DNA from 3 places in the Arthrobacter sp. 05L428 genome. Region 3 is predicted to be linked to each of the others. Evidence: riboswitches for the same ligand, from Rfam matches in the RefSeq annotation. Region 3 holds a riboswitch; each other region holds the start of a gene.

Region 1 (2,255 bases), on a different contig from region 3:
TCCGCCGCAGCTCCTGGAGCCCGGCGAGCAGCCGCTGCGCGTCGTTGAGCCGTGAGCCGAGGCCGAAGCTGGCCCGGAGCGAACCGGCGGGCAGGCCGAGCCGTTTTAGCAGCGGGTGGGCGCAGAACCGGCCGTCGCGCAGGCCTATGCCGTGCTCCGCGGACAGGTATGCGGCGACCAGGCCTGCGTCGTAACCGGCGACCGAGAAGTTGACCACGCCGATCGTCCCGGGGCCGCCTTCCCGGCCGGTGTCCTCGAAGATGTGGTGGACCGTTACGCCGTCGATCCGCTCCAGCCCCTCGACCAGGAAGGAACGGATGGCGTCCTCGTGGGCGTGCCACTGCTGCTCGTCCAGCGCCTCGATAACCTGGCTGGCGCGGGCCAGCGCGGCCGCGCCCAGGACATTGGGGGAGCCGCCCTCGTGGCGGGCCGGCCCGGTGGTCCAGCTGACGGCGTCGAGTCGTGCGTCCCGTACTGCGCCGCCGCCAGCCAAGTGCGGGGTGCCGGCGTCCAGCCAGTCCGGCCGGCCCACCAGCACGCCGGCGCCGAACGGGGCGTAGAGCTTGTGGCCGGAGAAGGCGAGGTAGTCGACGTCGTCCGCGGCGATGTTGATGCGGCGGTGCGGGGCCAACTGGGCCGCATCGACGGCGATCCGGGCGCCGAATTCGTGCGCCAGCGCGGCCAGCTCACGGATCGGCAGGATTTCGCCGGTGACGTTGGACGCGCCGGTCACGGCGAGCAGGCTTACTCCGCCGAGGGCGAGTTCCGCCCGGAGCCGCTCCACGGTGCCGGCCAGGGTGGGCGCCGCGACGACGCTGCGGTGCGGGACGTTTTGCCAGGGCAGCAGGTTGGCGTGGTGCTCGATGTCGAGGTAAAGCACCTCGCCGGTGTGTCGGCCGTCGTCGACGGGCAGGCAGCCGGCCAGCAGGTTCAGTGCGTCGGTGGTGTTCCGGGTGAAGATCACGGAGTCATCCGGACGGCCGCCGACGAACCCGCGGACGATGTTCCGGGCGTTTTCGTACACCGAGGTACTCAGTTGGGAGGCGTAGCCGGCGCCGCGGTGCACGCTGGCGTAGTACGGCAGGATCTCGTTCAGGTAGGCGGACACCACGGACAGCGCCGGGGCGGAGGCTCCGTAGTCCAGGTTGGCGTACCGGACCTGGCCGCCCTGGATCAGGGGGGCCAGGATTTCGGCGCCGGAAACCGCGGACAGTGGCCGGCGGGCGGCGTCGAAGCGTGCGTCGGTGAACTCCGGGCCGCCGGCGCTGGTGGTGTGGGTGGGGATGGTGGCAGTCGTCATGGGACCTCGCTCGAAAAGGACCCCGCACACAGGGGATCCGCGCTTGCCGGGTCCGCTCCGGACCGGCCAGGTCGTCACCCGGGGCACCCCGCCGCGAATGGAGGGTTGCCGGCCAGCAAACCGGGGTTTTGCGCTGGCACTCGTGACCTGCTTCGAGCCTAGGACATGGCCGGTCGCACGGAAAAGGGAGGGCGGAATATGAAGCGTAGTGTTACGGGCTGCCTCGGGCGTGGCCGGCTAGAGCAGGTCGTCGAGGCCCGGGTTGAGGCGCTTGAGGACTTCGGAGTGCAGGATCGAGTTGGTCGCCAGCGCGTTGCCGCCGAAGGGGCCGTCCTCTCCCTCGAGCGAGGTGAAGCGGCCGCCGGCCTCCGTCACGATCGGGACCAGCGCCGCCATGTCGTAGAGGTTGAGTTCGGGCTCGCAGGCGATGTCGACGGCGCCTTCGGCCACGAGGCAGTAGGACCAGAAATCGCCGTAGGCGCGGGTACGCCAGACCTCCTCGGTGAGTCCGAGGAACTCGTCGAGGTTGCCGCGCTGCTTCCAGCCGCCGAGGCTCGAATAGGACAGTGACGCATCGGCGAGCCGGGAGACGTTGGAGACCCGCAGCCGGGTCGCGGCGGCCAGTGAGCGGCCCATGTAGGCGCCGGCGCCCTTTGCGGCCCACCAGCGCTTGCCCAGTGCGGGGGCGCTGACGACGCCCACCACGGGTTCGCCTTCGTCGACGAGGGCGATCAGGGTGGCCCAGACCGGGACGCCGCGGACGAAATTCTTGGTGCCGTCGATCGGGTCGATGATCCAGCGGCGCGAACCGTGGCCGGAGCTGCCGAACTCCTCGCCCAGGACGGCGTCGCGCGGGCGGGAGCGGGACAGCTGCCCGCGGATGGCTTCCTCGGCGGACTTGTCCGCGTCGGTGACGGGGGTCAGGTCCGGCTTCGTCTCGATCCGAAGGTCGAGC
Region 2 (2,255 bases), on a different contig from region 3:
ACCTGCTGGCCCACACGCTGAAGAAGTTCGGTATCTCGGTGACGTTCGTGGAGGACCCGGACAACCTTGAGCAGTGGCGCGATGCCGTGCAGCCGAACACCAAGCTGTTCTTCGGCGAGGTGGTGTCCAACCCCCGCCAGGACGTGCTGGACATCGAAGGCGTCGCGGACGTCGCCCACCGGGCCGGGGTGCCGCTGATCGTGGACAACACCCTCTCCACCCCCTACCTGATCCGCCCGATCGAGTGGGGCGCCGACATCGTGGTGCATTCGGCCACCAAGTATCTCGGCGGACACGGTGCCGCGATTGCCGGCGTGATCGTCGACTCCGGCAACTTTGACTTCGGCAAGGACCCGGAGCGCTTCCCCGGCTTCAACACCCCGGATCCCACGTACAACGGCCTGGTCTATGCCCGCGACCTCGGGGCGGACGGGGCGCTGGGAGCGAACCTGTCCTTCATCCTCAAGGCCCGGGTCCAGCTGCTGCGCGACCTCGGTTCGGCCGTCTCGCCGTTCAACGCCTTCCTCATCGCCCAGGGGATCGAGACGCTGAGCCTGCGGGTGGAACGGCACGTCGCCAACGCCCTCCGGGTGGCCGAATGGCTGGAAGCCAGGGACGACGTCGAATCCGTCGCCTACGCCGGGCTGCCGTCCAGCCCCTGGTACGAGCGCGGCCGCAAGTACGGCCCGAAGGGGACCGGCGCCGTCGTCGCGTTCAACCTCGCAGGGGGAGCGGAGGCCGGCAAACGCTTCGTCGACGCCCTCGAACTGCACTCCCATGTGGCGAACATCGGTGACGTGCGCTCGCTGGTCATCCACCCGGCGTCGACCACGCACAGCCAGCTCTCGCCGGAGCAGCAGGCGGTCGCCGGCGTCAATCCCGGCCTGGTCCGGCTCTCGGTGGGCCTCGAGCACATCGACGACATCATCGCGGACCTCGATGCCGGCTTCCGGGCGGCCAAGAACGCCTGAGGTCACGCAGCACGCCGAATTTCCCCACCTTTGCGGGGATGGCCCCGGGAATCGCCGACACTTCGGGGCGACCCGCCGGGCGCGTCTGTCAAAGGTGGGGAAACTGCGGTGTTGACGGGTCCGGCTGTCACACAGCCGTCACAATCTTCGCGCTTGCGCGGCCGTGTTTCGTAGAATCGACGCAGGTCATGAGTGCCAGTGACAGCCCCGGCTTGCTGGCCGGCAACCCTCCATTTGCGGCGGGGTGCCCCGGGTGAAGACCTGGCCTGCCGGTCAGCTGACGGCGGGCAAGCGCGAAGTTAGGTCCTCACATGACGATTGCCGTCGCCCGCACGGGTGTACCCGAAAGCAAACCCTCCACTGTTCCCGACGGTGCTGTTCCCGACGGGACGGTGCAGTACCTCCCGATCGGTTCCCTGGCCCTTGAATCCGGTGCCACCCTGCCTGAGGTCACCCTCGCCTACGAGACCTGGGGGACGCTGAACGCCGATGCCTCCAATGCGGTGCTGATCGAGCACGCCCTGACCGGCGACACCCACGTGACCCGCGGCGCCGGCGAGGAACCGGGCTGGTGGGAGCAACTGGCAGGCCCCGGCGCCCCGGTGGACACGGACAAGTACTTCGTGGTCTCCATCAACATCCTCGGCGGCTGCTACGGCTCCACCGGGCCCTCCACGCCGGCCCCGGACGGCCGGCCCTGGGGCTCGCGCTTCCCGCTCGTCACCCTCCGGGACAGCACCGCGGCGGAAGCCCGGCTCGCCGACGCGCTGGGGATCAGCAGCTGGTATGCCGTGCTCGGCGGCTCGCTCGGCGGAGCGCGCGCGCTGGAGTGGGCGGTGACCTACCCGGCGCGGGTGCAGCGCTGCGCCGTGATTTCGGTCGGCGCCAGCAGCACCGCCGAACAGATCGCCTTCGCCCAGGCCCAGACCCTGGCAATCCGCCAGGACCCCAACTTCAACGGCGGCGACTACTACGGCGGCCCGGAACCGCACGCCGGACTGGCCCTCGCGCGCCGGATCGCGCACATCACCTACCGTTCCGCAGCCGAGCTGGACGGGCGCTTCGGACGCAACGCCCAGGCGGCCGAGGCCCCGCTGGAGGCCGGGTCGCTGGCCGGCCGTGGGCGCTACCAGGTGGAGAGCTACCTGGACCACCAGGGCAACAAGCTGGTGCGACGCTTCGACGCCAACAGCTACATCGCCATCACCGAGGCGCTCATGAGCCACGACGTGAGCCGCGGCCGGGGAAGCCTGGAGCAGGCCGTCTCCCTGGCCACCGCGGAGT
Region 3 (2,255 bases):
CGGCAGCGCGAGACCGGCATCGACGTCATCCTGCTGGACCGCGGCTACGACAGCGAGGTGGGCGAACGCGCCCCGTGGCTGCTGCTGGGCGCCAAGACCCTGTCCTACGCGGTCAACATGGCGGCGCTCCGGTACGCCCACCACCAGGGCGCGGACGACGTCATCTTCACCTCCGCCGACGGCCGGGTCCTGGAGGGCCCGACGTCGACCGTGCTGCTGGCGCACCTGGAGACCAGCGACGACGGCGCCGGCGGCGTCCGCACCGTGCGCCGGCTGATCACCCCGCAGCTGGACAGCGGAATCCTCCCGGGCACCTCGCAGGGCGCCCTGTTCACCGCGGCCAAGGCCGCCGGGTGGGAGCTCGGCTACGGCCCGCTGGTACCTGCCGATCTGTACGACGCCGACGCCGTCTGGCTCATCTCAAGCATCCGGCTCCTCGCCCCGGTGAACCACATCGACGGCAAGGAGATCGGCACCCCCGAACTGCGGCGGCAGCTCACGGCCGAGCTCAACGAACTGTTCGCCACGATCGAGTAGGATCCGGCCGGTCCCGGGTGATGCTGCTCCGCCCCCGGAAAGGTGCCATGCCAGCGTCCGCGTGACTTAACATGACGACGCCGCCGGTGCCGCCGGCGTCGTAAGTGCTACGTTTTTGGGGAGTAATGAGACCCGGCGCCAAGCCCTGACTGGCCGGTCGGCAACCCTCCCTTTCGCGGCGGGGTGCCTCAGGTGAATACTCGGCATATCGACCATTCGAGCTGCAAGCGTGAAAGTAAGGAGATCCGTCGTGCCCGACGCATCCGCACCCGCTGTGCCCGCCACAGCCCCAGCCCAATCCCCCGCCGCACCCGGACCCGCCGAGGAAAGACTGGCGTACCGGCTGTTCACCGGGCCCGATGACCGCAGCTTCTGCGAGCGCGTTTCGGCCGCCCTGGCCGAGGGCTACGTCCTGCACGGCAGCCCCTCCGCCACCTTCAACGGCAGCACCGTGATCGTGGCCCAGGCCGTCGTGCTGCCGGCCGCGATCGCGAGCGCCGACGCCGCCGTCGCCAACGCGGTGGATGAGCTCGACGGCGCCGAGTTCACCGGCGAGGGCCACGCATGAGTTACGCCGGAGACCTGAGCCCGCAGGAAGCCTGGGCCAAGGTCGGGGCGGGCGCCATCCTGGTGGACGTCCGCACCGAGGCGGAATGGTCGCAGATCGGCGTCCCGGTCACCGGGGCCGGCACCGAAGACCGGCAGGCTCCGCTCTTCGTCCAGTGGACCCTGGCCGGCGGAGCCCCCAACCCGCGTTTCCTGGAGCAACTGCAGCAGCAACTCCAGCGGCAACTGCGGCAGCACGCGCCTGGCGCCACGGCGGCCGAGCTCATCTTCCTGTGCCGTTCCGGCGCCCGCTCGGTCGCCGCCGCGAACGCCGCCACGGCGGCCGGCTTCACCGCCTACAACGTCCTCGAGGGCTTCGAAGGCGAACCGGGCCCGACCGGCGCCCGGACCGTGAACGGCTGGAAGAACCACGGCCTGCCGACCAACCTGGAAAGCACTAAGTGAGCTTCAATCCCAATGCCCAGGGCTGGAGCCCGGACACCCAGGCCGTCCGCGGCGGACTCGACCGCACCGGGTTCCAGGAAACCACCGAACCGATCTTCCTGAACTCGGGCTTCGTCTACGAATCCGCCGCCGCGGCTGAGCGCGCCTTCACCGGCGAGGACGAACGGTTTGTCTATTCCCGCTACGGCAACCCCTCGGTGGCCACCTTCCAGGAACGCCTCCGGCTGTTGGAGGGAACCGAGGCGTGCTTTGCGACGGCGTCGGGCATGTCAGCGGTGTTCACCGCGCTCGGGGCATTGCTGGGGGCCGGCGACCGCGTGGTCGCCGCCCGCTCGCTCTTCGGATCCTGCTTCGTCATCCTCAATGAGATCCTGCCGCGCTGGGGCGTGGAGACAGTCTTCGTGGACGGCCCGGACCTAGAGCAGTGGCGGTCGGCGCTGGCCGTGCCGACGACGGCCGTGTTCTTCGAATCTCCCTCGAACCCCATGCAGGAAATTGTGGACATCGCCGCCGTAAGCGAACTGGCGCACGCCGCCGGTGCGACCGTGGTGGTGGACAACGTCTTCGCCACTCCCCTGCTGCAGCGGTGCGGGGAGCTGGGCGCGGACGTGGTCGTGTACTCCGGCACCAAGCACATCGATGGCCAGGGCCGGGTGCTCGGCGGCGCGATCCTGGGCACCCGGGAATTCATCGAGGGCCCGGTCAAG

Evidence for each region. Region 3 has a riboswitch for S-adenosylmethionine ahead of AC1DH3_RS10040 (DUF1737 domain-containing protein). Riboswitches for the same ligand answer to the same signal wherever they lie in the genome.
Region 1: it holds a riboswitch for S-adenosylmethionine, as region 3 does, so the genes downstream of both, AC1DH3_RS03325 (aminotransferase class V-fold PLP-dependent enzyme) here and AC1DH3_RS10040 (DUF1737 domain-containing protein) in region 3, are expected to answer to the same signal.
Region 2: it holds a riboswitch for S-adenosylmethionine, as region 3 does, so the genes downstream of both, metX (homoserine O-acetyltransferase MetX) here and AC1DH3_RS10040 (DUF1737 domain-containing protein) in region 3, are expected to answer to the same signal.

The regions. Positions count from the first base shown of each region.
Region 1 covers NZ_JBFTNW010000001.1:704,726-706,980, forward strand. Annotated here, with positions in the region: gene AC1DH3_RS03325 (aminotransferase class V-fold PLP-dependent enzyme) at 1-1,300, opposite strand, end outside; SAM riboswitch class IV at 1,335-1,448, opposite strand; gene hisN (histidinol-phosphatase) at 1,538-2,255, opposite strand, start outside.
Region 2 covers NZ_JBFTNW010000010.1:90,117-92,371, reverse strand. Annotated here, with positions in the region: gene AC1DH3_RS15725 (bifunctional o-acetylhomoserine/o-acetylserine sulfhydrylase) at 1-971, shown strand, start outside; SAM riboswitch class IV at 1,156-1,271, shown strand; gene metX (homoserine O-acetyltransferase MetX) at 1,283-2,255, shown strand, end outside.
Region 3 covers NZ_JBFTNW010000004.1:47,958-50,212, reverse strand. Annotated here, with positions in the region: gene AC1DH3_RS10045 (aminodeoxychorismate lyase) at 1-537, shown strand, start outside; SAM riboswitch class IV at 659-773, shown strand; gene AC1DH3_RS10040 (DUF1737 domain-containing protein) at 788-1,105, shown strand; gene AC1DH3_RS10035 (rhodanese-like domain-containing protein) at 1,102-1,548, shown strand; gene AC1DH3_RS10030 (O-succinylhomoserine sulfhydrylase) at 1,545-2,255, shown strand, end outside.